DNA from 3 places in the Weizmannia sp. FSL W8-1119 genome. Region 2 is predicted to be linked to each of the others. Evidence: riboswitches for the same ligand, from Rfam matches in the RefSeq annotation. Region 2 holds a riboswitch; each other region holds the start of a gene.
The links. A riboswitch is a leader RNA that binds a small molecule or an ion and turns the genes downstream of it on or off. The one in region 2 is predicted to bind S-adenosylmethionine.
Positions count from the first base shown of each region.

Region 1: it holds a riboswitch for S-adenosylmethionine, as region 2 does, so the genes downstream of both, NSQ19_RS03440 (O-acetylhomoserine aminocarboxypropyltransferase/cysteine synthase family protein) here and NSQ19_RS01280 (phosphoadenylyl-sulfate reductase) in region 2, are expected to answer to the same signal.
Region 3: it holds a riboswitch for S-adenosylmethionine, as region 2 does, so the genes downstream of both, NSQ19_RS02470 (methionine biosynthesis PLP-dependent protein) here and NSQ19_RS01280 (phosphoadenylyl-sulfate reductase) in region 2, are expected to answer to the same signal.

Region 1 covers NZ_JBBOZL010000001.1:736,066-746,530, forward strand. The annotation lists one part of gene prfB (peptide chain release factor 2) at 1-361, shown strand, start outside; gene NSQ19_RS03410 (YitT family protein) at 501-1,364, shown strand; gene cccB (cytochrome c551) at 1,422-1,781, shown strand; gene ftsE (cell division ATP-binding protein FtsE) at 2,218-2,904, shown strand; gene ftsX (permease-like cell division protein FtsX) at 2,894-3,778, shown strand; gene NSQ19_RS03430 (murein hydrolase activator EnvC family protein) at 3,923-5,266, shown strand; gene cls (cardiolipin synthase) at 5,495-6,940, shown strand; SAM riboswitch class I at 7,039-7,146, shown strand; gene NSQ19_RS03440 (O-acetylhomoserine aminocarboxypropyltransferase/cysteine synthase family protein) at 7,250-8,548, shown strand; gene NSQ19_RS03445 (homoserine dehydrogenase) at 8,810-9,793, shown strand; gene NSQ19_RS03450 (S41 family peptidase) at 10,245-10,465, shown strand, end outside.
Region 2 covers NZ_JBBOZL010000001.1:236,006-246,470, forward strand. The annotation lists gene NSQ19_RS01260 (NAD-dependent succinate-semialdehyde dehydrogenase) at 18-1,436, shown strand; gene NSQ19_RS01265 (glycosyl hydrolase family 28-related protein) at 2,740-4,143, opposite strand; gene NSQ19_RS01270 (TIGR04104 family putative zinc finger protein) at 4,314-4,619, shown strand; gene NSQ19_RS01275 (hypothetical protein) at 4,649-4,828, shown strand; SAM riboswitch class I at 4,930-5,034, shown strand; gene NSQ19_RS01280 (phosphoadenylyl-sulfate reductase) at 5,126-5,851, shown strand; gene cobA (uroporphyrinogen-III C-methyltransferase) at 5,979-6,737, shown strand; gene NSQ19_RS01290 (sirohydrochlorin chelatase) at 6,744-7,484, shown strand; gene NSQ19_RS01295 (NAD(P)-binding protein) at 7,801-8,427, shown strand; gene NSQ19_RS01300 (YbaK/EbsC family protein) at 8,566-9,096, shown strand; gene NSQ19_RS01305 (glycerol dehydrogenase) at 9,822-10,465, opposite strand, start outside.
Region 3 covers NZ_JBBOZL010000001.1:520,737-531,201, forward strand. The annotation lists gene kdsA (3-deoxy-8-phosphooctulonate synthase) at 1-483, shown strand, start outside; gene NSQ19_RS02465 (KpsF/GutQ family sugar-phosphate isomerase) at 498-1,475, shown strand; SAM riboswitch class I at 1,617-1,737, shown strand; gene NSQ19_RS02470 (methionine biosynthesis PLP-dependent protein) at 1,815-2,930, shown strand; gene metC (cystathionine beta-lyase) at 2,927-4,102, shown strand; gene NSQ19_RS02480 (glycoside hydrolase family 65 protein) at 4,251-6,545, opposite strand; gene NSQ19_RS02485 (carbohydrate ABC transporter permease) at 6,748-7,575, opposite strand; gene NSQ19_RS02490 (carbohydrate ABC transporter permease) at 7,588-8,802, opposite strand; gene NSQ19_RS02495 (extracellular solute-binding protein) at 8,988-10,232, opposite strand; gene NSQ19_RS02500 (AraC family transcriptional regulator) at 10,348-10,465, shown strand, end outside.

The DNA of each region.
Region 1 (10,465 bases), 500 kb from region 2:
GGCAGGCGGCCAGCACATTAACAAAACGTCTTCGGCTGTCCGGATTACCCATATTCCGACCGGAATTGTCGTCTCCTGCCAATCGGAACGTTCGCAAATTCAGAACCGCGAACAAGCCATGAAAATGCTGAAAGCGAAATTGTACCAAAAAGAAGTAGAAGAGAAAGAGAAACAATTGGCGGAAATCCGCGGCGAACAGAAAGAGATCGGGTGGGGCAGCCAGATCCGTTCTTATGTTTTCCATCCATATTCCATGGTAAAAGATCACCGGACAAATGTTGAAACAGGGAATGTCCAGGCGGTGATGGACGGCGAAATTGATCCGTTCATTGATGCTTACCTGCGCTCACATATTTCGTAATAAGAAAAAAGTTTTCCTGAAAATTGAACGCATGACAGGCCCGGATGCCACAATGCCGGAAAATATATGAGGGGTGCGAAACAAGCGGTCCTGTATATTGGTGTGTGGCATCCGTTTTTTTATGAAAAGGGGGATGGACATGGCAAAGAAAAGGAGAAAACCGGCGAACAAATACCGGACGATGATGATGGAATATGGATACATACTTGCCGGGTCGGCAATTGTCGCGATTACATTTAATGTTTTCCTGCTTCCGAATAATATTGCGTCCGGCGGCGTCAGCGGGATCAGCACGATTTTTCACGGGCTGTTCGGATGGAAGCCGGCCTATGTGCAATGGGGGCTTAACATTCCGCTGTTTCTTGCCGGCCTTATTTTTTTAGGTTACCAATTTGGTGTCAAAACACTTGTTGGCACCGTGTTTTTGCCGTTTGTTGTTTTTTTGACGGAAAATTGGCAGCCGTGGACGCATGATGCACTGCTGGCCGCACTGTTTGGCGGGATCGGCGTCGGGGCGGGGCTCGGGATTGTGTTTCTCGGCAGGGCTTCAACCGGCGGAACCGATCTGGCCGCGCAAATTATCCATAAATTTACCGGCATCTCACTCGGAAAATGTGTGCTTGCGATTGACGGGCTAGTTGTCCTGTCAGCAGCTGCTGTTTTCGATATTGAAAAGGGTTTGTATGCAATCATTGGGCTGTTTGTCACAAGCAAGACCATTGACCTCGTCCAGGTCGGCCTGAACCGTTCAAAAAATGTGCTCATTATTTCCGACAAATACGAGGATATCCGGAAAGAGATTTTGTTCCAGATCGACCGCGGGGTTACAAGGCTCCCTGCATATGGCGGATTTACCGACCAGGAAAAACCGATTCTGATGTGTGTCGTCGACCAGTCTGAATTTATTAAGTTGAGAAACCTTGTCAAAACCATTGACGGGAAGGCATTTGTTGTTGTGATGGATGCCGCCGAAGTGCTGGGCGAAGGTTTTAACATGCCGTAGCCGCGCGTTTACGCGTTTTTCGTATTTCTTGCCAAGCCCGGGCGGCCATCCGGTATAATGGAAGAAGAATGTGCACAGGAGGGAGGGCTTCGTGTGAAAAAATGGTGCGCAGCTTTGGCGGCGGTTCTGCTTGCAGCCGGGTTTGCTGCCTGCGGGAACGGGTCTCCATCATCTGGCGGCGGGAAAAACACGGCAAGTGGCGGCGATGCCGAAAAACTGGCAGACCAAAAATGTTCTGCCTGCCATGGCGACCAATTGCAGGGGAACGTCGGACCGAATTTGCAGCATATCGGTTCTAAGCTCAGCGAAAAACAGATTTTAAATGTCATTGAAAACGGAAAAGGAGATATGCCGAAAGGGCTTTTAAAGGGAGACGATGCCCAAAAAGTCGCCAAATGGCTCTCCAAGAAAAAATGACAAAAACGGGCCGGTTTCCGGCCCGTTTTTTTAATGCGGGTCTTAGAAACGGTCTGCTCTGTAACATCTGAAAAAATGCCGGTCCAGTAAGAGATAAGAAGCGAGCGTAACGCAATCTTTTTGAAAAAAATGAAAAAATAAAATTTGCTTATTAGGAAATTTGAAACAAAACTGTAATGTCGCTCAAGGCAAGGGATGCTATAATGGTTAATGTGCGAATTTCGAGCAATTATGCGGATTCTCGCGCGTTGAAAAGAGAAAAAAGTCAAATTTTATGCAGAAAGGCTTTTACGCAGCCTTTTCTTACAGCAAATCATCCCGTGCGGATCTTTTACTGGGACGGGTGTATGGGTATTGCAAAAATTGGCGTTTTTTGCCGGTGCCGTTGACACATTTTTCATTTCGGCACGCTACATTGAAAAAGCCAGGTGAGGAAATGATAGAATTAAAGGACGTCTATAAAAAGTACCCGAACGGCGTCATGGCCGTGAGCGGGTTAAATATAAAAATCAACCAGGGCGAATTTGTTTATATCGTTGGCCCGAGCGGCGCAGGCAAATCCACGCTCGTCAAACTGATTTACCGCGAAGAAAAGCCGACATCAGGGGATGTCATCGTGAACGGCGTCAATCTTTCAAAGCTCCGGGACAAACGGATTCCTTATTTCCGGCGGCAGATCGGTGTCGTATTCCAGGATTTTAAGTTGCTGCCGACATTGACTGTATATGAAAATATCGCGTTTGCCCTCGAAGTGATCGAGCAGGAACCTTCCTATATCCGGAGCCGCGTTATGGAAGTACTCGACCAGGTCGGGTTGAAAAATAAAGCAAGAATGCTGCCTTCTGAGTTGTCCGGCGGTGAACAGCAGCGGGTTTCCATCGCCCGTTCCATCGTCAACATGCCGAAAGTGGTCATTGCGGACGAGCCGACTGGAAACCTCGATCCGGAAACTTCATGGGACATTATGAAAATCCTCGAAGACATCAACGTAACCGGGACAACGGTTGTCATGGCTACCCATAACCGTGATATTGTAAACACAAACAAGCACCGCGTCATCGCTATTGAAGGCGGGAAAGTGGTACGCGATGAGCAGCTGGGAGGTTACGGTTATGAAGATTAATACGCTTAAACGCCACTTCCGGGAAAGTTTTAAAAGCCTTGGCCGGAATGGCTGGATGATGTTTGCATCGGCAAGTGCCGTAACGATTACCCTGCTTCTGGTCGGCGTATTTTTTGTCATCATCCTGAACATGAATAAATTTGCTTCCGATATTGAAAACGACGTGGAAATTCGCGTCCATATCGATTTAGCGGCAAAGGCTGCCGACAGGGAAAAATTGAAAAGCGAGATTGAGAGCCTGGATGCCGTCAATTCTGTCAAGTTTTCTTCTAAACAACAGGAATTAAAAGAATTGATTAAAAGAATGGGTGATGATTTTAAACTGTTCCAGCAGGACAACCCATTGTATGATGTATTTATTGTCAAAACAAAGCAGCCGACAGACACGCCGAAAGTTGCAGCGCAAATTCAAAAAATGGACCATGTTGAATCCGTCATTTACGGTAAAGGAAAAGTGGAAAAGCTGTTCCATGTTTTAAGTATCTGCCGCAATGTCGGGGTTGTGTTAATCATTGCCCTGCTCCTTACGGCGATGTTCCTTATCTCGAATACGATTAAAATTACGATTTTTGCCAGAAGAAAAGAAATCGAGATTATGAAACTGGTAGGGGCGACAAACTGGTTTATCCGCTGGCCTTTTCTTCTCGAAGGGCTCTGGATCGGGATCCTGGGGTCCATTCTGCCGATTGTGCTGATTTCCTTCGGCTATTACTCCGTTTACAAAATCGTGGAGCCGAAGCTTCAAAACAATATTATCCATATGCTTGATATCAGTCCGTTCATTTACGGCATAGACGGCCTGCTGCTCGTGCTTGGCGTCTGCATCGGAATCTGGGGCAGTTCGATGTCGATCCGCCGTTATTTGAAAGTGTAACGGGAACGGCAGGGGTGTATTCCGGTCGCGTCCGCCTGATTTTTATGCTATACCCTTTTCCGTTCGTTTTAAAACATAGGAAAAACGGGGCGTTGCGTCCCCGGATACATAAAACAAAACCATATTGCTCTGAGGGGGAAAAAGATGAAGAAGCGTTCCGTTCTGCCTGCTGCCGTTGTATGCACGCTCAGCTTGGGCGGCCTGTTCGGCTACCAGTCCAATGCGAGTGCGGCAGGAGATTTGCAGCAGAAAAAAAGCGAGATTGAGAGTAAACTTTCCAATGTCCAATCCGAAATGGACAAAAAAGACAACCAGATTTCCAACATTCAAGAAAAGCAGGCTTCTCTCGGCAGCCAGCTTGAGGCGATTGAGTCTAAAATTCAATCGGCGAACAAAAAAATCAGCGAGCAGGAACAGAATATCAGCACAACGAAAAGCCAAATTGCTGATCTGAAGAAAAATATCGCCGAAATCAAAAAGCGGATTGAAGACCGAAACGCCATTTTAGAAGACCGCGCCCGCGCAATGCAGAAAAACGGCGGCGGTTCGGTTAATTATTTGGATGTTTTTTTGGAAGCGAAAAGCGTCGGTGATTTTATTGACCGCTTTTCGGCAATGAAGACATTGGTTGAAGCAGACCGGCAAATTTTGGAAGAACAGAAAAAAGATGAACAGGATTTAAAAGACAAACAGGCATCAGTAGAGAAGAAACTGTCCGATTTGGAATCGATGCTGTCTGATTTACAATCATTAAAAGACAGTCTGAAACAGGATGAGAGCGAGAAATCGGCGTTAATCAAACAGCTGGACAAACAAAAAGATAGCCTCAAAGAAGAGAAAATGTCGCTGAGTGAACAAAAGAGCATCCTGGCTGACCAGAAAGCTTCCATTGAAAAAGCGATTGCGTTTGCGAAAAAGCAGGCTGAAGCAAGAAAAGAGGTGGCGGCAAAAGCAGATGCAGCAGCAAAGGCTCAAACGAATACGAATGCAGGATCAACAGGTTCGAAAGCAGGAACAACCAGCGCTGCATCATCGGCCAGCCCAAGTTCTGGGAGCCATTCCGGCGGGCCGCTTCCGGAAGTCTCTTCCGGGGCCTTTACACGTCCGGCATCCGGATATATTTCATCCGGATTCGGCGAGCGCTCCGGCGGGTTCCATCCGGGCGTTGACATTGCCAACAGCATCGGGACACCGGTTGTCGCTGCAGCCGACGGTGTCGTGTTCAGGGCGTACCGCTCTTCTTCATACGGAAATTGCGTCATGATCACCCACTATATTAACGGGAAGTTGTACACGACCGTTTATGCCCACTTGAGCTCGTACAGCGTCAGCACCGGGCAGCACGTCAGCAAAGGGCAGCAGATCGGCGCAATGGGAAATACCGGGGAATCAACAGGGCCCCATCTTCACTTTGAAATTTATAACGGACGCTGGACACCGCCGCCACATGCCGGTGCCCAAAACCCGAGAAACTACGTTAACTTTTAATAAAGGCGTGAAAAAGAACCGTATCTATTGGTGCGGTTCTTTTTGCATGCAATGGCAGGGAAAGTGCTGTATGATAGGTAAGACGCAAATATTATGGTATGATACAATTGTTATTTTTGCTGCGCAAACATATCCTATATCAATTTCAAAACACTTCACCGTGTTCCCGGATACCGGCCGGGAACAAACCTACAACAGGAACAAAGGGTGTACGAAAAGGAGAACGCAATGATTGTAACGGTACTACTGGTTATCTTGTTTCTTTTGAATTTTATTCTGGCAGGAACCATTATTTTCCTAGAACGGCGGGATGTCGGCGCAACCTGGGCCTGGCTTTTGGTGCTGCTATTCCTGCCGATTGCCGGCTTTATCCTGTATTTGATATTCGGGCAAAATTTAAGCCGCCGGAAAATTTTTGACTGGAAGGTACAGGAGAAGATCGGCATTAAGGAAATTTCCCAGCAGCAGATTGAACTGCTGCGCGAAAACCGGTTTCCGTTTCATGATGAGCGGACAGCCCAGTATAAGGATCTCGTTTATATGCTGCTGATGAATGACGGGTCGATCCTTTCCCAGGACAATCACGTCGATATTTTCACAGACGGCAGAAAAAAATTCCAGGCTTTATTTGAAGACATCCGGAATGCAAAAGACAGTATTCATCTTGTATATTATATTTTCCGGAATGACCGTCTCGGCCATGAATTGATTGAACTGCTGTCCCAAAAAGCAAGAGAAGGCGTAAAGGTGCGGCTGCTTTATGATGATATGGGATCGCGGATGCTGTTCCGCCGCAAATTTTTCCGGCCGCTGATTGAAGCCGGAGGGGAAGTGGCGTCCTTTTTTCCAGCCCGTATCCCGCTCATTAATTTGCGCGTCAACTTCAGAAACCATCGGAAATTGGCGATTATCGACGGACGGGTCGGTTATATCGGCGGTTTTAACGTCGGCGATGAGTATCTTGGCCTGAATAAAAAATTTGGTTATTGGCGGGACACGCATTTACGGATTTCCGGGAGCGCTGTTTATGCCATGCAGACCCGCTTTATTTTAGACTGGAATCAGGCATCGCCGCATGATGTGAAAAATGAAGAACGTTATTTCCCGGTCATCCCGCCGCAGGGGGAAACCGATATCCAGATTGTCTCAAGCGGCCCCGATTCCGAATGGGAGCAGATTAAAAACAGCTACATTAAGATGATTAATTCCGCCAAAAAATATATTTATTTGCAAACACCGTATTTCATTCCGGATGACAGCCTCCTGAACGCGCTGACGCTTGCCGCTTTATCCGGAGTGGATGTCCGGATTATGATTCCAAATAAACCGGACCATATGTTTGTCTACTGGGCGACGCTTTCCAACATCGGCCAGCTGTTAAAAACGGGCGTCAAAGTGTACATTTATCAAAATGGGTTCATCCACGCGAAAATGATTGTCGTAGACGGGAAAATTGCTTCCGTCGGCACGGCCAATATTGATGTGCGCAGTTTCCGCCTCAATTTTGAAGTGAACGCCGTGCTGTACGACCGCGAGCTTTCCGGCACACTTGCCGGCATTTTCCGGGACGACATGGCCAAATCAACCGAATTAACGCTCCATGTTTACCAGAACCGGCCGCTTTATGTACGGTTTAAAGAGTCCATTTCCCGGCTGTTGTCGCCAATTTTGTAGAAGAAAAAGAAAATTTTTCAAAAAAAGGTTGACGGTTTGCCATTGGTCTTCTATAATCTTAAACAATAAGTCATTCAAAATTGAATTATGAAAAGAAACTCTTATCTAGAGCGGCGGAGGGACTAGGCCCTGCGAAGCCCGGCAACCTTCAGGCATTTGCCTGAAAAGGTGCTAATTCCTACAGACATGCGTCTGAAAGATAAGGGAGGAACTTACATACATTGTAACCCTCTTCCCTTACGAAGAGGGTTTTTCATTTCCTCTTCCATCTTTCGCAGGAAAATTTTAAAAAACCAGGAGGATTTAAAAATGACACAATCATCATTACAACCGGAAACTTTATTGCTGCACGGGGGCCAGGAACCGGACCCGGCGACAGGCTCGCGCGCCGTGCCGGTATACCGGACGACTTCTTACGTTTTTCCGGATACAGAACATGCAGAGGGCGTCTTCAATTTATCAAAAGAAGGTTTCATTTATTCCCGCCTTGGCAATCCGACTGTGGATGTGTTTGAAAAACGCGTTGCCGCACTGGAAGGCGGAACGGCGGCTGTCGGTTTATCATCCGGCGCGGCGGCCATTGCCTTCTCCATTTTGAATATTGTGCGTGCGGGCGACGACATCGTATCCGCCAGCAATCTTTACGGCGGCACATATAATTTGTTTGCCGTGACATTGCCGAAATACGGCATTAACGTCAAGTTTGTGGACGGGTCTGACCCTGAAGCGTTCCGCCAGGCGATCACCCCGAAAACGAAAGCATTGTATGCGGAAATTATCGGCAACCCAAGCCTGCAGGTGCTCGACGTGGAAAAAGTGGCGGAAGTTGCCCATGAAAACGGCATTCCTTTGATTGTCGACAACACGTTTGCTTCTCCGTATGGCTCGAATCCGATCAAATGGGGAGCGGACGTGGTTGTCCATTCGGCGACAAAATGGATCGGCGGGCACGGAACGGCGATCGGCGGTGTTGCCGTTGACGGCGGGCATTTTGACTGGAACACAGAGAAATTTCCGGACTTCAGCGAACCGGATCCGAGCTACCACGGCTTGCGCTACGGCGTCGACACGGCACAGGCTGCGTTCGCCACAAAACTTCGCGTTCAGCTTTTGCGCGACTTCGGGCCGGCTTTAAGCCCGGACAACGCCTTTTTATTCCTGCAAGGGCTTGAAACGCTGCATCTGCGCGTGGAAAGGCATAACGAAAATGCGTTGAAAGTCGCGGAATTTCTGAAAAGCCATCCGGATGTTGCATGGGTCAATTATCCGGGACTTGAAGACCATCCGTCCCATGAGCTGGCGCAAAAATATTTGAACGGCGGCTACGGCTCCATTGTTAACTTCGGTGTGAAAGGCGGCCGGGAAACAGGAAGGCGCGTGATCGACAATATCAAGCTGTGGTCGCATGTAGCGAATGTCGGCGATGCGAAATCGCTGATCATCCACCCGGCAACGACCACGCATTCGCAGCTGAGCGATGAAGAACTGGAAAAGTCAGGGGTCACGGGTGATTTGATCCGCCTGTCTGTCGGGCTTGAAGCCGTCGAAGATTTGACAGCCGACCTCGATCAAGCCATTACAAAAGCGACGGCTGTTACAGCCCGGTAAAAGCAGGTAACGGGCCAGGCAGGTTCGTGCGAAGGCCGCCACGGCGGAATGCCAACAGGCGATCCAGAAAACTTGCACGGGATCCGTTCCGGGCTGATCCCACTATACAATTTTGTCGGCACGGACGGCCTGCACACCTGTTCCGGATCGGGAGCTTATGGGTGCCGGCTGCACCGGAGACCGCCGGGCCGCTTGATGTTTTAAATGAACAAAACGCTTCAGAGGCGAATAGCGCTATATTGCAGGGAGGTTTTTGGATAAATGAGGGTGATTAAAGCAGCGCTGCTCGGCTTCGGGACGGTCGGCCAGGGCGTGTATGAAGCCGTCCGGACCCACCGGGAGCAGCTGAAAGAAAAGCTGCATGCCGAGGTAGAGATTGCAGCGGTTCTGATCAAAAACCCCCGTAAAAAGCGGAACATTGACAGTTCTGTGCTCGTCACGACGGACTTCCGGGAAATTCTTGCCATTCCCGGCCTTGAAGTCGTGTTTGAAGCGATTGTCGGGGAAGAACCAGGCTTTTCTTACTGTTTACAAGCAATTGAAAAAGGCTGCCACGTCATTACTGCCAATAAAGTCATGTTTGCAAGATATGGGAATGTGCTGCTTGAAAAAGCGAAAGAAAAAGGCGTGTTTGTCGGTTATGAAGCGACAACCGCAGGCGGCATCCCTGTGATTCGGACGATTTCCCAGCAGCTTCAGGTCAATGACATCCAGCGTGTGCAGGCGATTTTAAACGGCACATCCAATTTTATTTTATCGGAAATGCGCGAAAAACATCTTCCGTTTGAAGAAGCGTTGGAAATCGCCAGGCAGCACGGCTATGCAGAAGCTGACCCGGGCAATGATGTGGAAGGGCAGGACGCTTTTTGCAAGCTGATGATCTTAAGCCGGCTCGTATTCGGAACCCAGCCGGACTGGGAGAAAGTAGAAGTTGAAGGTATAGGCGGGCTCTCGCTTGCGGATATTGAAAAAGCGGATCGGAAGGGGTTCCGTTATAAGCATATTGCGGACATATACCGTGACGGCGGCACGCTGAAAGCATCCGTTAAGCCTGTCCTTATTCCTTCCGAACATGCCCTTTATGCGGTGGAAGGCGTCAACAACGCCGTCACCATTTACGGCAGCCTGGTTGGAAAAATTACCCTTACCGGCCCAGGTGCCGGAAAATTTCCGACAGCCAGCGCCATGATTGAAGACTTTGCAGCAGGTTACCGGCCTGTTCCGCAATTGGATGCCGTTTCGTGAACCGGTTATCCGGGCGGATTTAAGTTCCTTTGTGATTCTAAGATAGCATTTCAGCGAGGGGAGAACCCCTCAACCTCTTTTCGGCTTCTTCCGTTTTCGCTTGCTCGGCTTGGCGGGAGAGGCTTCTTTTTTTTACCTGTTTTGAATCCAATTGGCGAGAAAGTGACGGTTTACCCCGTTTTGAATCTAATTGTTTATGGCCTCATCCGCCGTTCGTGCCGTTTCGTGAACAGCATGGCCATGGCCGGATGTCGTATCCCCTAAAGAAACCGGAGCCCGTTTGCAACACCCATTTTTTCGCTTCACGGCAGCCTGTTTTGCACCTTCTGCGGGACTTTCACCGGCTTTTTCCGCTGCCCGGCATATGCCCCCCGGCTTGTACATATATTGAATTATCGAGAGGAAGAGCCCCGCTTTTTGGCGGCGCTTCTTGTACAAGGAGGGCATCACCATGAAACGAAAATGGCTGGCGCTTGCGATTTCGGGATCGCTGCTTGCCGGTGCAGGCGGCGGCTATACGGCGGGCCAATGGTTTTTACAAAAGGACAAGGCAGCCCCCGCCCGCCAGGAAACAACCGGCGGGACAAGCAATATGCCGGATCTCGCAAAAATTGCCCAGGCATACCAATTAATTAAAAGTTCCTATGTCCGGAAAGTTGACGAAAAAACACT
Region 2 (10,465 bases):
CGAAGGGAGATGGAGCTATGGAAGACTATTTGATGTACTTGAATGGTGAATGGACGGGGGAAGGACTGCCAAAAATCAAAGTGGACAACCCTGCGTCCGGCGAAGTGATTGCGACGATTCCAAAAGGCGGGGAAAAAGAAGCTAAGCTCGCTGTTGACGCGGCGCATGCGGCTTTTCCGGCGTGGGCGGCGCTTTCTGCCTATGAACGAAGTGCCTACCTCCGCACGTGGTTTGAACTGATCCGTCAACATGAAAACGAGCTTGCCAGGACGATGACCATAGAACAGGGCAAGCCGCTCAAGGAAGCACTTGGGGAAATGCGTTACGCAAATGGCTTTATCGAGTGGTTTGCCGAAGAAGGAAAGCGTGTGTATGGCGAAACGATTCCGGCATCCGCTACCAATAAACGCCTGTTTGTCCATAAACAGCCGGTCGGCGTTGTCGCGGCAATTACCCCGTGGAATTTCCCGGCTGCCATGATTACCCGCAAAGTTGCACCTGCGCTTGCTGCCGGCTGCACCGTTGTCATCAAACCGGCAAAACAGACACCACTTACTGCTTTGAAGCTTGCTGAGCTTGCTGCAAAAGCCGGCATTCCGAAAGGCGTCATCAATGTAATAACCGGGAGTGCGAAGGAAATCGGGGACACTTGGCTTGCCGATGAACGCGTCCGCAAACTTACTTTTACCGGATCGACCGAAATCGGGAAAGAGCTGATGCGCGGCTCAGCTGACACAGTGAAAAAAGTGTCGCTTGAACTTGGTGGGCATGCACCGGTGATCATCACAAAACATGCGGACCTCGATAAAGCTGTAGAGGGCACGGTTGCAGCAAAATTCCGCAACGCCGGTCAGACTTGTGTGTGCTCGAACCGCATTTATGTACAGGAAGAAGTGTATGAAGCTTTTACCAAGAAATTTACAGAAAAAGTGAAAGCACTCCGTGTTGGGGACGGCCTTGCAGAAGGAACGGATATCGGTCCGCTGATTGACCGGAATGCGGTTGAAAAAGTAGAACATCACGTCAAAGATGCAGTGGAAAAAGGGGCTACCGTGGAAACAGGCGGCAGCGCGAAAGATGGGTTGTTCTTTGATCCGACAGTCATTTCCAATGTTACCGATGATATGATATGCATGAATGAAGAAACATTCGGGCCGCTTGCACCGGTAACGAAATTTACGGATATTGATGAAGCAATTCGGCGTGCCAATGATTCCATTTACGGTCTTGCTGCGTATGTGTTCACGGAAAATATTTCAGAAGGCATTCAAATTGCAGAGGGGCTGGAATATGGCATTGTCGGGCTGAACGACGGGCTTCCGTCCACGCCGCAGGCCCCATTCGGCGGTTTCAAGCAGAGTGGTCTCGGCAGGGAAGGCGGCCGTTACGGCATCGAAGAATTTTTGGAAGTCAAATATATTTCGCTCGGTTTATAAGTACCTGGATCGGCCTGCAGGAAAAAAGTGGGATCTCTAAAAATGGGGATCCCACTTTTTTGATCCTAAACCAGTTGCGGTACTTGGCTCGAATGTTTTTGAGGCAGATCCGGGGAAGTGGTCCAAAGGTCTTTTACAGGCTTTCAAAAAGACAAAAAGGGATCAGGCCAGAGCTCAAAATGTCCCCTAGAAGCCGTCAAAAAGACAAAAAGGAATGGGATCCGCCCCCAAATGTCTTTTTAAGACGTTTAAAAAGACAAAAAGGATCTGGGCAGTGGTCCAAGTGTCCTTTAGAGGCCTTCTAAAAGACAAAAGGAAATGATTCCCACCCTGAAATGTCCCCTAGAACACTTCAAAAAGACAAAAAGGAGGTGGGACCGAGTCCAAATGTCTTTTTAAAACGTTCAAAAAGACAAAAAAGGATCCGGGCGGAGGTCCAAACGTCCTTTAGAGACCTTCAAAAAGACAAAAGGCAATGATTCTCGCCCCAAGATGTCCCCTAGACGCCTTCAAAAAGACAAAAAGGAGTGGGGATCGAGCCAAAATGTCTTTTTAAGATGCTCAAAAAGACAAAAAGGATCTGGGTAGTGGTCCAAGTGTCCTTTAGAAGCCTTCAAAAAGACAAAACGGGGGTGGGACTGAGTCCAAATGTCTTTTTAAAACGTTCAAAAAGACAAAAAAGGATCCGTACGATGGTCCCAATGTTTTTTAGAGGTCTTTAAAAAGACAAAAGGCAACAAATTTCCCGGGAAAGCGTCCTTTATGGTGAAAGGAAAATAACACAATTGGTCGGGAAAAGTATTCGCAACTTAATGAGAGAAAAATTGCGATAATATTACTGGCACGAGTGCTATGAAAGACATGTCACAACAAATTTCCGGGCATTGGCATCAAGGAAGACAAAATGTCTTTTACTCGAGAAGGAGCACAAAGTCGGCAAAAACTTTGTATAGAAATGTCTTTCCGCGCCCGCATTCATGACAAAAGACACCAAGTTTCCCCGGGAAATGATCTTCAAACGATGATGAAAAGGAAGAATCCAGGGCTTGCTGAATCAGCAAAATAATCGGAATTGGCAAGGATCCCAAGGATTTTGCCGAACTTTAAATGCAAGGGTTTTAAAAAGATGTAGAAAAAACTTTGAATTCGAAAGTCATTTTACCCCCCTTTTTTGCAAATATCGCTTCTATTGGTGGCAAACATGAAGGCTGGACTTGCAGGGTGAATCGGATAAGAAGCTATTATCCGATTCACCCTGCAAGTCTTGCTTAGATTCTCTCTTTATTTATGAACAATCCAAGCATTACAACAGTACGCATTTGTCTTTGCCCTTGATCCGTTTCGCATTTTGAAACCCGCTGATTTCTACATTTTTCAAGATAACATTTTTTGCACGGTACTGGATGGCGACAACAGGATTTCCCTTGAAATCGTAATCCGGGTCGCCAAGTGCTGTCAGCCCGTTAATGACAACGTTCCGGTAAGCGGAAACAACGAGGCTGCGCGGCGTTGAACCTTCATATAAATCCGTAAACACCGGCGCGATGGAAACAAGATTGGCCGCCACAATATGGTCCGCGCTTTTCGAATCGCTATCCTTACCTTTATGGTGACCGATATGCCGGAAATTGAAAGAACGGTTGTCGCGGACAGAAAGATGGCCGTAAAGGTGGACATGAGAAGCAGCCGAAGCATTGTGGTGGGCTTTGATTTCGACACCTCCGAAACAGCCGCTTGAAGCATTATTGTAAAGCCAGACATGGCGCGACCCGTCATCAATCTCAATGCCATTGGAGTTGGAAAACCCTTTTTTGTGGGCCTTTCCACTCGGGTTGTAACAGAAAGAATTTGAAATAAAGCAATAGTCGCTATGGTGGGTGGTAATGCCGTCATCACCGAATCCGCTTGCCGTAAGCCCGTCCAGCCAGATATAGCGGCTCCTTCCCGGGGCGAGAAAGCCGTCGCCCAAATAATGATACCGGGCAGACGATACATCAAAACCATGCAGGCCGGCCCCCGCCGCCTCCACATTTTTCACCCAGCCGAACGTGACGTGCGCAAAAGTCAGACAGCTTGAACGGTTATTTCCTGCTGCCGTTCTTTCCTCATTTCCGAGCCTTTCGACATTCCAGTCCAGCGTGAGCCCTTCCACTGATATATGGTGATTGCCGCGGTGGAAATGGGCGTTTTGGATAAGACGCGTTTTTTTCGGCGCATGCGGATGGAGTTTGATGACTGTTACGCCTTTTCCGCTGCCGCAAAGGCATGTCCATGAAGGCAGCTTAAGCCCCTTTACAAGATAAACGCCTTCCGGTACGATCACTTTCACGCGGCCGTTTCCCAGTGCTTTTTGGAATGCCGCTGTGCAGTCGGTTTTTCCATCGCCGGCAGCCCCGAAATCTGCCACATTGACTGTACGGGATGCCACAGACAGCAGCCGGCTGTATGCTTGATCCAATATCGTTTTCCATTCCGGGTAGACAAGGCCGTTCTGATCTGCAAGGGTTTTATACGGTTCAACCGGATATCTCCGGTTCAGCAGCAGCCGTGAAAGGGAAAACGGTTTGTGAAATTCCGGCTGGCAGTATTTTTGAAAAAGCGCTTCATTTTCCTGGATTAGGGTACCCGGCTGGACTGCCCTGCGTGAAAGCTGGCGCAGCAGCATGCCGTTTGTCCGGGGGTCATGATGCTTATCCAAATGAATCATTTTTTCACCCCGCTTTGCCTTCATTCAGTCTCTGTCATTGGATATATGTAGTTTACCCCCGCAGGTTGGAAAATGCACTGAAAAAGGAAGACTCTTTTCTAAATCATTGTTGTTGGCATAAAAAAGATTGAATTTTATGTTAAAATCGAAGAAAAGGAAGGTGGAAGTCAATGAGCCTGCCAAAATGTTCTGATTGTAACCATCCATTTAAGTGGATTTATATCTTTAAGAGATTATGGAAGTTTGACCAAACCATAGAATGTCCAAATTGTAAAGCCAAGTTATATCCAAGTTTGAAGTTTCGAAATAAAGTTGGATATTTTTCCCTGCTTTGCTTTTTCATCTCATTTGGACTAATGATATTGGGCATTCCAAAAATTGCATTCATAACACTAATCATCATTATTTGGGCTTGTTTGATTCTTATGATGCCTTATGTTTATTCGTTTGATCATAAAGAAAGGCCTCTATGGTAAAAGGGAACGAATAGTTGTCGCCCTTTTAAATGGCTTCAAAAATCCAGGTGATGATGAAACGCGGAGCTGAGCCGGTACGCCGCAAGTTTAAAGGTGAATTGATGAACCGATTTGGTACAGAGCAAGATTTGAAAAAAACACATGCAAGCAAAGATTGGAAACCATTTCATCAAATGAGAAAGAAAAAGGTGGCCCAAAACTACATGTAACACTTTTCGTGAAAATGGGCCTTATTTTCTTTATCAGAATTTTTCGTTGACGAATAGCATAAGAAGGTATACAATAAACTTTAAGCTTATATGTTGTTATTTTCTTATCAAGAGAGGTGGAGGGAAGGGCCCTGTGAAGCCTCGGCAGCAGGTCCGAAAACGGGTACTGTGCCAATTCCTGCAGGTGGTGGCCTGAAAGATAAGAAGATTTCCCGGGAATGGATATCTTCTTACTTCAGGGTAAGAAGATTTTTGTCGTTTAATCCTTAGTAATCGAATAAGAAAGAAGGGAATAGAGTGGAGCAAACGCGGCTCACATATGAACAGTTTACGTCGGATCCGTTTGCAGTGTTCGTGCCGGAAGATGAAACAAAGGGCGCATTGGAAATTTTGCAGTGGGCATATGGCACGTACGGTAAATCAGTGGTATATGCGTGCAGCTTCGGCGCAGAAGGAATGGTGCTGATTGATCTCATTTCGAAAGTCAGAGAAGATGCGGATATCGTATTTTTGGATACGGACCTGCACTTTCCGCAAACTTACGAATTGATTGAAAAAGTGAAAAAGAAATATCCGGCTTTAAATATCCAAATGAAAAAACCGTCGCTTACGCTTGATGAACAGGCGGCGCAATACGGATCTGCCCTTTGGAAAAGGGATCCGGACCAATGCTGCTATATCCGGAAAATCAAGCCGCTTGAAGAAACGCTGCAGGGAGCGTCGGCCTGGATATCCGGCTTGCGGCGGGAGCAATCGCCGACAAGGGCGAAAACGAATTTTGTCAATAAAGATGAAAGGTTCCATTCGATTAAAATTTGCCCGCTGATTCATTGGACATGGGATGACGTTTGGAACTATATCAAGTCCCATCATCTTCCGTATAACGAATTGCATGACCAGGGATATCCGAGCATCGGCTGTTTCCCGTGCACACGTGCTGCTGGAAACAGCGACTCAAGAGCAGGAAGATGGGCGGGCTTTCATAAAACCGAATGCGGGCTGCATACGGTTCAGAAAAAGTAAGGCTGCCCGGTGGTGCTGCGGCAAAAACGGCCATCCCTTCTAAGCCGCTGCTACAGCCACTCCGGGAGAAGTGGGCGCATAAACCAAACCAACCAGTTATCCGATTAAGTTTAAAGCAGGTGAAGAAATGAGAAAAGTATATTTAGTCGGGGCAGGGCCCGGCGATTCGGAACTGATCACAGTGAAAGGATTGCGCATGATCCGGGAAGCGGATGTCATTTTATATGACCGCCTGGTGAATCCGGATCTGTTAAAAGAAGCAAGGCCGGATGCGGAACTCGTCTACTGCGGGAAAAAGCCGGACGCCCATACGATGTCGCAGGATACGATCAACCACCTGCTTGTGAAGTTTGCCAACCAAGGCAAAACTGTTGTCCGTTTAAAAGGCGGCGATCCGTTTATATTCGGCAGAGGCGGGGAGGAGGCGGAAGTACTGGTGCAAAAGCATATTCCGTTTGAAATCGTTCCGGGGATTACGGCCGGTTCCGCCGTGCCCGCCTATGCCGGCATTCCGCTCACCCACCGCGGGCTCAGTACATCCGTTGCTTTTATCGCGGGCGTCACGAAAAAAGGCGAAGATCTTGATGCATACTGGTCCAAATATGCGGGAATTGATACACTTTGCATTTATATGGGCGTGAAAAATCTGCCGCTCATCTGTGCGCAACTGATAAAGCACGGCAAATCGCCGGACATGCCGGCTGCACTTATCCGCTGGGGCACGACGGAAAAACAGGAAACCGCGGTCGGCACGCTTGGAAATTTAAGTGAAAAGGCGGACGGGTTGCGCAACCCATCGCTTTTGATCATCGGAGAAGTGGTAAAACTGCGCGATGAGTTGAAATGGTTTGAACAGCTTTCCGCTGCTCCGGCCTGTACCGGGTGAACGGGTATGAAACAAGGTGTTTTATATGTCAGCCACGGCAGCCGTGTGCCCGAAACCGCCCGGGAAGCAACAGCGGCAATCCGGCAAGCGATGGCACAGGTGGATGCGGATCTCCAGGAAATTTGTTATCTGGAAATTGCGGAACCGGATATTGCAGCAGGGATTGATGCGCTTGTCCGGGGCGGCGCAGGGCGTATCGCCGTTGTGCCGGTATTGCTGCTGAGTGCCGGGCATTATTATGAGGATATCCCGCGTGCGATCCGGGAAGCGAAACGACGTTATCCGCATATTGTGTTTACGTACGGCCGCCCGCTCGGCGTCGGGGACCGGATCACCGGAATTCTGGCGGAAAATATTTTGGAAACCGGCATGCCTCCGGGTGCCTGGATTCTGCTGGTCGGACGCGGCAGCCGCAATCCGGAAACACTGTGCGATTTTGCAAAAATTGCGGACGGGCTGGGCGTGCAACTGGGGGCAGAACAGATCAAAACGGCTTATTTGGCGGTGCTTGAGCCCCGTTTTGATGAGGCGCTGAAGGAGCTGGCCGCGGCCGGGCGCCCGGTGGTTGTGGCCCCATATCTTTGGTTCACCGGCGTGCTCGTCCGGTCGCTGGAAAAGAAAGTGGGCATGCTGCAGCGGGAAGGATATGATATCCGGCTGGCACGGTATCTCGGCTGTCACCCGGATATGGCGGACGCATTGGCCGGCCGGGCAAAGGAAGCGTTGGGTGCAGAGGCTTTTATTTGAGATTCCGGGACCTTTTTTGCCCCCGGAAAGCCTGGGGGAAGCCTGCGGCGTTTTCTATTGTGAACCCCTCCCTTATTTGGGGGAGATGCAGTTTAAAAAATGCCTGGGTGCGGTGTTTCAATGTGCGTACCGGCACTTTTTTGGGCCCGATCAGCCTGAAAGATGCCCGCGGTCCGGCGCTCCATTGTGCATGCCGGCACTTGCCCGGTTCCGGCTCCCCAGGAAACGCTGGAAAGGGAGCGTACGGGCACATTCACGAAAATGGCAGGAAGCACGAGGCGTTTCTGCACCGGATAAACTGGAAAGGAGATCAGGAATGGTTTGGGTACCGGTTATGGTCAATTTAGACGGGAAGCAGGCTGTGGTCATCGGCGGCGGAAAAGTGGCGGCACGCAGATTCCGGCTCTTCCAGGAAGCGGGGGCATGCGTTACCGTCGTGAGCCCGCACCTGAACGATGAATTGCAGGTTTTGGCGCAACAACACGCGTTCATTTGGAAACAGAAAACATTCGAACCGGAAGACATCCGGGAGGCCGATGTGGTTGTTGCAGCGACAAATGATCCGGAGACAAACAGCCGGATTGTTGCACATGCCCCGGCCCAAGCCCTCGTGAACGATGCCGGCCATGCGCGAAGCGGCAACCTTGCTTTTCCGGCGTTTTTCCAAAAGGGCAGGCTTTCCATCAGTGTCTCTACAGCCGGGGCAAGCCCGAAACTGGCTTCCCGCATTGTAAATGAATTATCCAGGCATTATGATACGAACTACGCCCAATATGTGGATTTTTTATACGAGTGCCGCCAGCTTCTGAAGCAGCCGCAGTTTTCTGCATCGGAAAAAAGCGAGTGGCTGGAAAAGCTGCTTGGAGAAGCATACCGCAAGCCTGAAAAACAGCAGGAAGCCTTGTCTTTCTTTCGCAGCCGCATGCAAGGGACTGCCCACTGAAAAACGGATGAAGATTAGCGCCCATCTTTGGGAAATCAGCCGGTGTGCCCGGCGAAAAACTTGGCAAGCCCGTTTGCAACCCGGAATGGCTTCCGTTACAATAGGGTTAAAATTTTCACAAAAAGGAGTGTCGCCTTCATGTCATTGGAAGATGTCAAAGCTTATTTTAAGCAGTGGGACCGGGAAGAAGATGTGCTCGTCCTGCCGTCATCAAGCGCGACGGTTGAACTTGCAGCTGAGGCGCTGCACACGGAACCGGAACGGATTGCAAAAACGCTTGCGTTCAGGGGTACCGGTGGGGAAGAAGCCCTTCTTGTTGTCACCGCGGGAGATGCGAAAATCGACAATAAAAAATTCCGGCAAACATTCGGCGGGAAAGCGCGGATGCTGTCACCAGAAGAAACGCTCGAGCATACCGGCCATGCTGTCGGCGGCGTCTGCCCGTTCGGTTTGAAAAAAGATTTGCCGGTCTATATGGACGTCTCACTCAAACGGTTCACGACTGTATTTCCGGCATGCGGGAGCGGCAACTCGGCAATTGAACTGACCTGCGAAGAATTGTATACATACGGGAAGGCCGAAAAATGGGTGGACGTCTGCAAGGGCTGGAAAACGGTGGAAGATTACCAGCAAGTAGCTGGGACTGGTGTCTTATCGGATCCGCAATAATCTACGTGTCGCTTCAGACTTGCCTTTGAGATGGAAAGAGGCCCCGGGTACGCGCCGGAAAATGCTTGATATATAATTAGGGCTTCCTGAATAAGCAAAATTCCTAGATTTGGCAAGGATGCTGACAGCTTTGGCATAAATTTAATGCGAGGCCTTCGTTTTTGCTTGCTTTCTTAATGTAGACGCGCCTTATGTGAAGGAAGGCCATCTTTTTTTCGTGCTTTCTTAACGTAGACGGGCTCTATGTTAAGAAAGGCCGTCAATTTTTCGTACTTCCTTAACGTAGACGCCCTCTATGTGAAGAAAGACCTTCAATTTTCCGTGCTTCCTTAACATAGACGGGCTCTATGTGAAGAAAGGTCATCTTTTTTTCGTGCTTCCTTAACGTAGACGGGCTCTATGTTAAGAAAGACCGTCAATTTTTCATGCTATCTTAACGTAGACGCGTTCTATGTGAAGAAAGACCTTCAATTTTCCGTGCTTCCTTAACGTAGACGTACTCTATGTGAAGAAAGCTTGATAGCGGATTCAATATATAGAGAAGACAGAATCGCATTTTCAAAGATGAATTTTTCTAGAGATTACTAACAAATTGGGCACAAACGCAGAATTGGATTTGTTCAGCAAGTCCTAACTTAAGTTCATATGATATAGACAAAAACGGCGGGATACACGATCGTGTTTTCCCGTCGTTTTTGTGATGGATTCACATATGCTGCTTTGATTTAGTCATGGTATTTTTCAGCAATGGCGTTAGCGGCAACAATGGCATTGTACACATCATCAGGCGTAACCGGGAATGGTTCGTTGCCCATTGTGTCATCCTCGGCACAGGCATCTTCCGCCACTTTCCGCCATTCGGCTTCCACAAATTCTTCAACGCCGAGGTCCTTCAGTGTCAGCGGCAGGCCAACTGCTTTGATAAAGCGGATTACCGTTTCAAGCTCTTCTTTTGGCGCGTTTTCAAGAACGAGCTGTGCGAGCAGGCCGAATGTCACTTTTTCGCCGTGCTGTGCACGATGGAGGGCGGGGACAGCGGTCATGCCGTTATGGATGGCGTGTGCTGCGGCAAGGCCGCCGGATTCCGCCCCGACACCGCTCAAATAGATGGTCGCTTCAATGGTATCCTGCACTGCACGGGTTGGCACTTTGTTTTTCACGGCTTCCACTGCTTTTACGCCGTTTTCGAGAATCGTTTCGTAGCAAGTGCGGGCAATGGCCAGGCCGGTGAGGGATGGCTTCATTAAAACAAGGTTGTCGCCGTTTGCCGCGTAGCAGGCGCGCGCTTCAAAATAAGTGGCAAGCGCGTCCCCGATCCCGGCGGCGAAAAAGCGGACCGGTGCTGCAGCTAAAATTTCCGTGTCTGCGA
Region 3 (10,465 bases), 280 kb from region 2:
ACCGATTTGCTGCTTGCCGCCGCCGCAACGGGCAAAATCGTGAATGTCAAAAAAGGGCAGTTTTTGGCGCCTTGGGATATGAAAAACGTCATTCAAAAATTGGAAGAATCCGGCACCGAAAAAATTCTCCTTACAGAACGTGGTTCGACATTCGGCTACAATAACCTGGTGGTGGATATGCGTGCACTTCCGGAAATGCGCAGATTAGGGTATCCGGTCGTGTTTGACGCTACCCATAGTGTCCAAATTCCGGGCGGAAACGGCACTTCAACAGGCGGAAAGCGTGCGTTTGTCCCGTATCTGGCAAGGGCAGCGGCGGCTTGCGGGATCGATGCGTTGTTTCTCGAAGCCCATCCTGATCCGGACCAGGCCTGGTCGGATGGCCCGAATATGGTGAAACTGGATGATATTGAAGAAATGTTAAAGCCAATAATTGAAATTGATCACATGATAAAAGAACAAACGGCAGCAAACATCCATTAACGGAGGTGAATAGGATGTTAAAAGATTTCAAACGAAGCATCAATTATGTCGAAAGCGTCCGTGAAGTACTGGAAAAAGAAGCCAATGAGATCTTAAAGCTGAAAGACCGGATCAATTTTCGTATAAATGAAGGCATTGAAATGATATTGGCGTGCGAAGGCAGAGTCATTTTTACAGGAATGGGGAAATCGGGCATCATTGGCCGGAAACTTGCTTCCACATTTGCAAGCACCGGTACCCCGGCATTTTTCCTTCACCCGGGAGAAGCACTGCACGGCGATCTTGGAAAAATAACAAAAGAAGACATCCTCATTGCCATTTCCAACAGCGGGGAAACGTCGGAAATATTAAATATGATCCCCTCCATCAAAAGGATCGGCGCAAAAATGATTGCCATTTCTGGTTCACGCAAGTCGACACTGGCGCGGTGTTCGAATCTGGTGATGGATATCGGGGAAGTTGAGGAAGCGTGCCCACTCGGCCTTGCGCCGACTTCTACAACCACCGTCACGCTTGCGCTCGGGGATGCGATCGCGGTAGCCCTTTTAAAGGCAAGGGATTTTAAACCTGAAAACTTTGCGCTCTTCCATCCCGGCGGCTCGCTTGGCAGGCGTTTGCTTCTAACAGTTGGCCATGTGGCTAAACGCAAAAGCATGAACCCGGTTGCCAGAATGGATACCGGCATAAAGGAAGCATTATTTATGATGACGGAAGCGGGGACGGGGGCTGTCTCGGTCATTGATAAGCAGGGCCGGCTTGCCGGCATTTTAACGGATGGCGATATCCGGCGCGAGCTTTTAAACGGCCATGAAGTACTGGATAAAAAAGTGGCAGATTTGTATACAAAATATCCGGTTTGCGTCAGTGAGCATCAGCTGGCAGCGGAAGCATTGCGGATAATGGAAGACCATGCTTTCAAGGTGTTGCCGGTTGTTGCCGCCCAGAAACCGGTTGCCATGCTCCATATTCAGGATTTGGTCCAGACTATATAGACAAATGGTAAAAATTAAATTGGAAATTTTTTAAAAAAGCTTGACGAATCCGAAAAAAGGGGATAAATTGAACATAAGCATTTTTTAAGTCCGTTGTGTAATGGCTTTTGCGGTGTTTATGGCAAATTTCATACTCGTATTTTCTTATCAAGAGAGGTTGAGGGAATGGCCCGATGAAGCCTCAGCAACCTTCAATGCTTTTACGCGTTGAAAAGGTGCTAAGTCCTGCAAGTTATGGGATCCATAACTTGAAAGATAAGAAGATGGTTCATGCACGAAAAGAATGGCCTTCTTCTTATTGGAGAAGGCTTTTTGATTTTAAGTGAGGGAGTGTCCATCATGTATCATACAGAAACAAAACTTGCACAGATCGGAAACCGCAGTGACCGCGTGACAGGTGCGGTGAACCCGCCTGTTTATTTTTCTACCGCTTACCACCACGAAGGCATTGGGCAGTCGACCGGTTTTGATTATTCCCGTACCGGCAACCCGACACGCCAGTTGCTGGAAGAAGCGATTGCGGATCTGGAGGGCGGGGACCGCGGGTTTGCGTGCAGTTCCGGCATGGCTGCGATTTTCACTGTTTTATCTTTGTTCCAGGCCGGCGATGAGTGGATTGTGAGTGATGATTTATACGGCGGTACCTACCGCCTGCTTGAGCAGGGGTATAAAAAATGGGGGCTTTGTTGTAAGTACGTGAATACGTGCAACCCGGAAAATATTGAAAAAGAAATCACCTCGAAAACGAAAGCCATTTTTCTTGAAACGCCGACAAACCCCCTCATGCAGCAGACGGATATCGGCGCAGTGGCTGAAATTGCGAAAGGGCACGGAATCCTGCTGATCGTGGACAATACTTTTTACACCCCGCTTTTGCAGCAGCCGATCAAAGAAGGCGCTGATATTGTGGTCCACAGCGCAACGAAATATCTTGGCGGGCATAACGATGTGCTGGCCGGGCTGATCGTGGCAAAGGGCGCTGAACTTTGCGACAAGCTTTTCTTGTACCATAACGGTGCCGGCGCCACACTCAGCCCGTTTGATTCGTGGCTTCTGATGCGCGGCATGAAAACGCTGGCGCTCCGGATGGAAAAACACGAAAAGAATGCAAAAGCTGTGGCGGCCTTTTTAAGTGCGCATCCGGATGTAAAAGATGTGCTATATCCGGGCCGCGGCGGGATGCTTTCTTTCCGTGTAAAAGAAGAATCATGGATTGACCCGTTTTTACGCGGCCTGTCTCTGATTACATTTGCCGAAAGCCTCGGCGGGACGGAAAGTTTTATCACTTACCCGGCTACACAGACGCATGCCGACATTCCGGAAGAAAAACGGATTGCCTCGGGCGTGGACAACTGCCTTTTGCGCTTTTCAGTCGGAATTGAAGATGACCGCGATTTGATTGCAGATATTGAAAAAGCTTTTGCCAACATTCACGAAGGGGTGCAAACACGATGACAAATGAAGATTATTCTTTTCAAACGAGGCTTTTACATAACAGCCACAAAATTGACCAGGTGACCGGTGCGGTGAGTGTGCCGATCCAGCATGCTTCGACATACCACCAGGCGGACATTGATCAGTTCGGCAAATACGATTACAGCCGCTCGCTCAATCCGACGAGGGAAGCGCTCGAGGATGTCATAGCCGAACTCGAAGGCGGCGCCAAAGGTTTCGCGTTTGCTTCCGGGATGGCGGCGATTTCAACGGCGTTTCTGCTTTTGTCGGCGGGCGACCATGTTGTGATCACCGAGGATGTGTACGGCGGCACGTTCCGGATGGTGACAGAAGTCCTGACACGGCTTGGTATTGAACATACATTTGTGGATATGACCAACCTTGAAGAAGTGCGGCAGGCCGTCCGCCCGAACACGAAAGCTTTTTATGTAGAAACCCCTTCAAACCCGCTTTTAAAAGTGACGGATATCCGTGCGGTGAGTGAACTGGCAAAGGAAACCGGGGCGCTCACCTTTGTCGACAACACCTTTTTAACGCCTGCCCTGCAGCGCCCGCTTGAACTCGGGGCGGATATCGTGCTGCACAGCGCGACGAAATTTTTAGCGGGGCACAGCGATGTCGTCGCCGGGCTTGCTGTAGTAAAAGATGAAGCATTGGCAGCGCGCCTCGGCTTTTTGCAAAACTCATTCGGGGCGGTGCTCGGCGTCCAGGATGCATGGCTCGTTTTGCGCGGGTTGAAAACGTTGCATGTGCGGCTGCTCCAATCACAGCAGTCAGCGGTGAAAATTGCACATTTTCTTGATGCGCATCCGCTTGTACGAAACGTGTATTATCCGGGGCTCGGGTACCATCCGCAGCATGCGTTGCAAAAGCTGGAGGCACAAGGGCCGGGCGCGGTATTGTCGTTTGAACTGGAAGATGAGGAAGCGCTCCGGGCATTCGTCAGCCATGTAAAAATCCCGGTCTTTGCCGTCAGCCTCGGCGCTGTGGAATCGATTCTGTCCTATCCGGCAAAAATGTCCCACGCCGCAATGCCACCTGAGGACCGAAGAAAACGCGGCATCTCCGACAGCTTGTTGCGCTTATCGGTTGGCCTCGAAAATCCGGATGATCTGATTGCCGATTTTGAGCAGGCTTTTTCATACACGAAAGCTGGCACAACAGTGAAATAGAAGCCGGATTCCTTCAGCAGGAAACGCCAACTGTTGCCGGTTAAAGCCCGCTTCGTTCAGAAGTTCCGAAAAAAGCAGCGGGAAACCACTGTAAAAAGGGTCCCGCCGCTTTTTTCTATTTTTTGTGTAAAGGAACGAACGCTTGCATTTACAAGCCGGAAATCGGCCGGGTAATCGTCCTGCCTGGTTGCAGCGTTTCTGTCCGGCCGCCGATATGGATGTCCAGCACATCTCCTTCCAGCAATGCCACTTTGAACGCATGGCACGTGACTTCCACCTGGAGCCTGCGGTTTTGGTAGGTGAGACGGAATAAATAGCGGTCCCATTGTTCCGGAATGGCCGGGTTTAAGAAAAGCCCATTTTCTTTGATCCGGACGCCGCCGAATCCGTACACGATGGACAGCCATGTCCCACCCATATTGGCCATATGCAGGCCGTCTTTTGTGTTGCCGTGCGTGTTATCAAGATCAAGACGGGCTGTTTCGATAAAATAATGATACGCTTTTTTCGTTTCGCCGAGCCTGGACGCCATGATGCTGAAGATGCAAGTGGACAGCGATGAATCGTGTGTTGTGACTTTTTCATAATAATGATATGAGTTTCGGATCGTTTCCGGATCTGCCTCTTCTTCCAGCAAAAAATGCGCGAGCACCGTGTCCGCCTGTTTGCATACCTGGTACCGGTAAATCGTGAGCGGATGGTAATGCAAAAGGAGCGGGTAATGGTCTTTCGGCGTATGTTCAAAATCCCAGACCGCTTTATCGAGAAAGCTGTCATCCTGTTTGTGGATGCCGCGTTTTTCATCATAAGGGAGATACATGGCATCCGCTGCTTTCAGCCAGCTTGCCGCTTCTTTGTCCGTTAAACCGAGCCGCGCAGCAAATGCCGCAAAATAGGCTGCATCTGTTGTTTTCAGCCAGTGGTAAAATTTGTGGGCTGATTTTAAATTGTATTTTGCCATTACATTTGTATAGTAATTGTTGTTGACGATGGCTGTGTACTCATCCGGCCCGGTCACATCTTCAATCGCAAATTTGCCGTCTTTTTCCCGGTAATGGCCAACCTCAAGCCAAAGCCGCGCCGTTTCCACGAGAATTTCGACGCCGTATTGCTTCATAAAGTCCTGATCTTGCGTGGCATACCAGTACTGCATATAACTGTAAGCAATGTCCGCGCTAATATGATACTGCGCTGTGCCGGCAGGGAAATACGGGGAGCATTCCGGGCCGGAAATCGTCCGCCACGGAAATAGCGCGCCTTTTTGATGGCCCATTTCTCTTGCCCTTGCCCGTGCATGGCCAAGGATATGGTAACGGTACAGCAGCAAATGCCGCGCGAGTTCCGGATGCGTCAACAGAAACACCGGGAAAATATAAATTTCCGTGTCCCAAAAATAATGCCCTTCATAACCTTCCCCGGACAGCCCTTTTGCCGCAATATTGCTGGCGGTGTCTTTTCCGACAGACTGCAGGAGCTGGTACAGATTGAAACGGATCCCTTCCTGCAGTTTCGGATCGCCGTCAATTTCAATGTCCGCTGTTTGCCAGTAAGTGGCTAAATATTGCTCCTGCTCCCGTATGAGTGCGGAAAAATCTTTCCCTTGCATGCTTTTCAGGATGTCCGCCGCCTTTTCTGCGATATGGTCCCCGTGACGGAGGGTGTCCGTATAGATCGCAAATTTTGTAAGGGACACCGGCTCGCCGGGTTTGAAATCGATGATGGCGTGCACTTTTTGTTCGTCTTGTTCATAATGACATTCGCAAGAGGCGGAAACGGCGTGGGTTGTGGCACAAGCCATTTCAAGCCCGGAAGCAAATGTGCGGGCAAGCAGTACAATCGTGCCGCTCTCCGCCGCTGCTTTTGTCACAGCCAGCCTTTTTGCATGGGCAGATCCGGTCCGCGGGTCGTTTTTATCGACATAATTTTGCACATCACCGTTGACAGTGGAAATCACCCGCACCGGCCCGGAAAAGTTCACCGGCTCCATTTTCACTTGAATCGCAAACAGTTCCCGCCATGTAAAAGAAACCAACCGTGAAAAAGTGAGCTTGATTTCTTTTCCGGAAGGCGATTTCCAATGGATGACGCGTTCGGAAAACCCGCGTTTCATGTGCAAAGTTTGGGAAAAACCGAGAACTTCCCCTTCAAAAAGAGAAAAGCGTTCTTTTTCTTCTCCAAGAAAAATTTCGATGGTCTGCGCATCGATCACATTCAGCATTTTCTGCCCGGTTTCCGGGAATCCGTACGCTTTTTCCCCGTACTGGATTTCTGTATTGTCATAAAAAGCATTCAAATAAGTGCCGCGGATAGAAGGGATTTCTTCCGGGTAGCCTTCTTCAAAGTTTCCGCGCACGCCAAGATAGCCGTTCCCGAGTGCAAATAAGCTTTCATTGACCAGCAACATTTGTTTGTCCAATTCGTGTTTCGTGATTTCCCATGTCATACGCTGTTCCTCCAAAAATTCCAAATTCGAAGAGGGCATGGTGCCAAGCGCCCTTTTTTTCTTATGTCCCGGACCGAAAAACCCTTTCCCCGTATCGGATTGCCTGCCGGGCCTGTAAGTTAAACAACGGCAGCTTGACAGGGATCTGGAAAATGCCGCGCGGTTGCGATACCGGGGGAGAACGCTCCGCTAGCGGAAATTTTTATTCTTTCACCCCGCCTGTTGTAAGGCCGGAGACGATTTGTTTCTGGAACAGAAGGACGATGATCAGGGTCGGGACCGTGACGACTGTGGTAGCGGCAGCGACCTGTCCCCAAAGTATTTCGAACTGGGTGCGGAGGAAAGAAATCGCGACCGGCACAGTATGGTAATTAGCGTCCGAGTTTAAGGTAATCGTCAGCAAAAATTCGTTCCACGCAGCAATGAATGTAATAATCGCAGTTGTAAAGACACCCGGCGCGGCAAGCGGGAAGACGATCCGGAACAGCGTCTGAACCGGCGTCGCACCGTCAATTTTTGCCGATTCTTCAAGCGCGAGCGGAATCTGGTTGAAATGCGTCACTAGGATCCATACCGCAGTCGGCAGGGTGATCGTCGAATACGGCAGGACAATCGCATACGAGTTCGTTAAATGCAAATGCAGGAACAAGTTATAAATCGGCCCGGTGACAATCATTTGCGGGAACATCGAAACCGCCAGAATCAGCCCGAGCAACAAGTTTTTCCCTTTAAAATCAAAACGCGAAATGGCGTAAGCCGTAAACGTGGCAATTAAAATAATGTAAACCGTTGTCGTTGTCGCAACGATAAAACTGTTTTTCACCGATGTCAGGATTCCCTTTTGGAAAATCTGCGTGTAATTTTCCCATGTCGGATGATGGGCAAAGACCCGAAAAGCCCCGTCCCCAAAAATTTCCCCGGAAGGTTTAAAGGAGGTGATAAAAATCCAGAAAAACGGAAATATCATCCCAAATAAAAATACGACAATCAGGGCGATGATGAGCACATTCCATTTGCGATTCGTTTTCATGGTCATCCCTCCTTAGTTTTTATCCATCAGATTGGCACCGAGCACTTTAATGTAAATGGTTGCGATGATGGCAACGCAAATAAACATGATGATCACAATGACGGAGCCGTAGCCGAAGTTGGTTTGCCCGAACATCGTTTTGTAACCGTAGACAGACATGGTTTCTGTTGCCCCGCCCGGACCGCCGCCTGTCAGGACGTAAATCAGGTCGAAAACGCGAAAAGCGTCAAGTGTCCTGAACAGCAGTGCGACCAAAATGGAAGATTTGAGCATTGGCAGCGTAATTTTGAAAAACTGCTGGATTTTTGTTGCGCCGTCAATGGATGCGGCTTCATACAACCCTTTGGAAATGTTTTGCAGGCCGGCAAGCAGCAAAAGGGCCATATAAGGCGTTGTTTTCCAAACGTCGGCTAAGATCGTGGATACCATCGCGCCGGACCCCGTTAAAAGCAGAATGCGCGAATCGCTGATCAGCCCGATAGACTGGAAAAAGTGTGCGACAACGCCGCTTGTGCCGTCATACAAATAACTCCACATGAGCGCGGCAACCGCGGTCGGAATCGCCCACGGGATCAGCGAAGTTGTCCTTACAATGCCTTGCCCTTTGAACGCTTTGTTCATAATCATGGCGAGGCCGAGGCCGAGGACAAACTCAAGGAAAACCGAAACGACGGTAAAGAGCACGGTATTCCATAAGGCATGCCCGAGCCGTTTATCATGCAATGCTTCTTTATAAGACTTGAAGCCGGTGAAGTTGGAAGGTACAAAGCTACTTTTGAAATCTTTGACAATTTTCGATAAATTTTTTCCGTTCGGCGTATCGTATTTGGCATTGATTTCCTTTACCAGTTTAGATGAGTCGGTATAAAGGCCCATCAGCTTTTTCTGGTCAGCTTTGCTGATTTTTTGGACGCCTTTTCTGCCTTTATACTGTTTAGCTACATCCGCAACGTGATGGACCAGTTTGTCGGCTTTTTGCCGGTCGGCCGGGTCGGTGATTTTTTCCCGGTCTTCTGTCAGAAATAGCCTGACATACGTTTGCGTTTCATCAAATAAGCTGAAATTATAGCGCGGGCTCATGTACAGCCCCGATTTTTGCTGGTTATTCAGCTGGTAATCAAAAAAGGTATACCGGAGTGACTGAAAAATCGGCCACAGCGAGAATACGCCGATAATCAGCAGGGTTGGAAGGATAAATAAAAAAGCCTGCAAGCGGTTCTTCTTCATGATGCTGGCACCTCTTTTCGCCGTAATGTTTCTTCCCGTACGGAGGATGCACAGTTTATGCAGCGCCCCCTCATATCTTTTTAAAAAAGGCTCTATTGAATAGAGCCTTTCGCCGATATCAAACCATTATGAAAAGCAGGCGCCCGGGGACGGAAAGGGAGTAAAACGCGCCCCCGGACGGTTGCTTATTCGCCTGCTGCGTCCTGGATCGTTTTGGCTGCGTCATCCAGATTTTGGCCTGTGCTTAAATATTTGTGGGCCGCAATTTGGATCGTGTCGGATACTTTGCTGTACTTCGCGGATACCGGGCGGGCAATCGTCGTTTTCAACGCTTTTTGGAAGCCCGGCATGGTCAGCATTTTGTTTTGTTTTTGGACATCTGGATCATCCAGCAAATCATTATATCCCGGCAGGTAACCGCCTTTTGTGGACATAATCTTCTGCCCTTTTTTGCCGGCTACGAATTTTACAAACTCCCATGCGCCTTCCACATGTTTTGAGTTTTTGTTGATGCCGAGAAGCCAGCCGCCGACAGCGCCGCCGTTTGGAAGCGGGGCAATGCCGACATTTTTGATGTCTACTTTTACGCCTTCTCCGCCTGTTTTAATGGTGCCGTACTGGTACGGCCAGTTCCGCGCGAAGACTGATTTTCCTTGTGCAAAGCTGTCCAGCGTTTGTTGTTCCATATAGTTTAGCAAATCTTTCGGCGCCCATGATGCTTTTGTAAAATTGTACATCGTCTCAAGGCCGCCTTTGATATCTTTATAATGATTCGTGAATTCTGTCACGTTGACAGTTAAGCCTTCATATTGTTTGGATTGATAAACAAAACCGTTTGTCGTTCCGCCTTTGCCGGCATATTTTGCAGCCATATTTCCGAGTTCTTTATAGGTGTAGTCCCCGCTTTCGAGTTTCGCAGCATCTTCCTTGCTGACAATATCGGAACGGTAATACAGAATGCCGAGGTCCGGGAAGAATGGAAGTGTATATTGTTTCCCTTCATAGTTTCCGGAAGCCATCGAACCGGCATTGAACTGGTCTTTCGTCAAATTGGCATCCATCATTTTCTTGTCAATCGGGACAAGGTAACCGGCACCGGCAAATTCTCCGCCCCATACAACGTCCATGGACATAATGTCATACTCACTTGATCCGCTGGAGAGCGAAGTCAGCAATTGGTCATGCATTTGTGCCGAGTCATTCGTCATTTGCACCCATTTCACCTGGTATTTTTTCGATTGTTTGTTAAAAGCTGCAATGACTGCTTTTGTCGCAGGTGTGCTGTCATTTTGTGCCGCAAATTTTAACACAATCTTTTTCGAGGAACTGCCGTTTTTACTTGATTTCGAGCTTGAATTGCTGCCGCAGCCGGCCAGCACGCCCACAACAAGCGTAAGCGCTGCCAAAATAACGCCCGCTTTTTTCCACATCCTAAAGCCCCCTTTAGTTTTGATGATTACACTTGAATATTACCATGTATGCGCATACAATGATATTGAAATCTTTAGATCTATAATAAAATTTTTAGATTGAGGGGCGGCTCCGATGAAACAGTCTGTCATCAGCAAATCCATTATAGAACGCTACCTTTCGTACCGCGTTGAACACCAGCGCGAGTATTTTCTGCATCCGCCTTATATGATGGAAAAGCAGTTGTTGAATG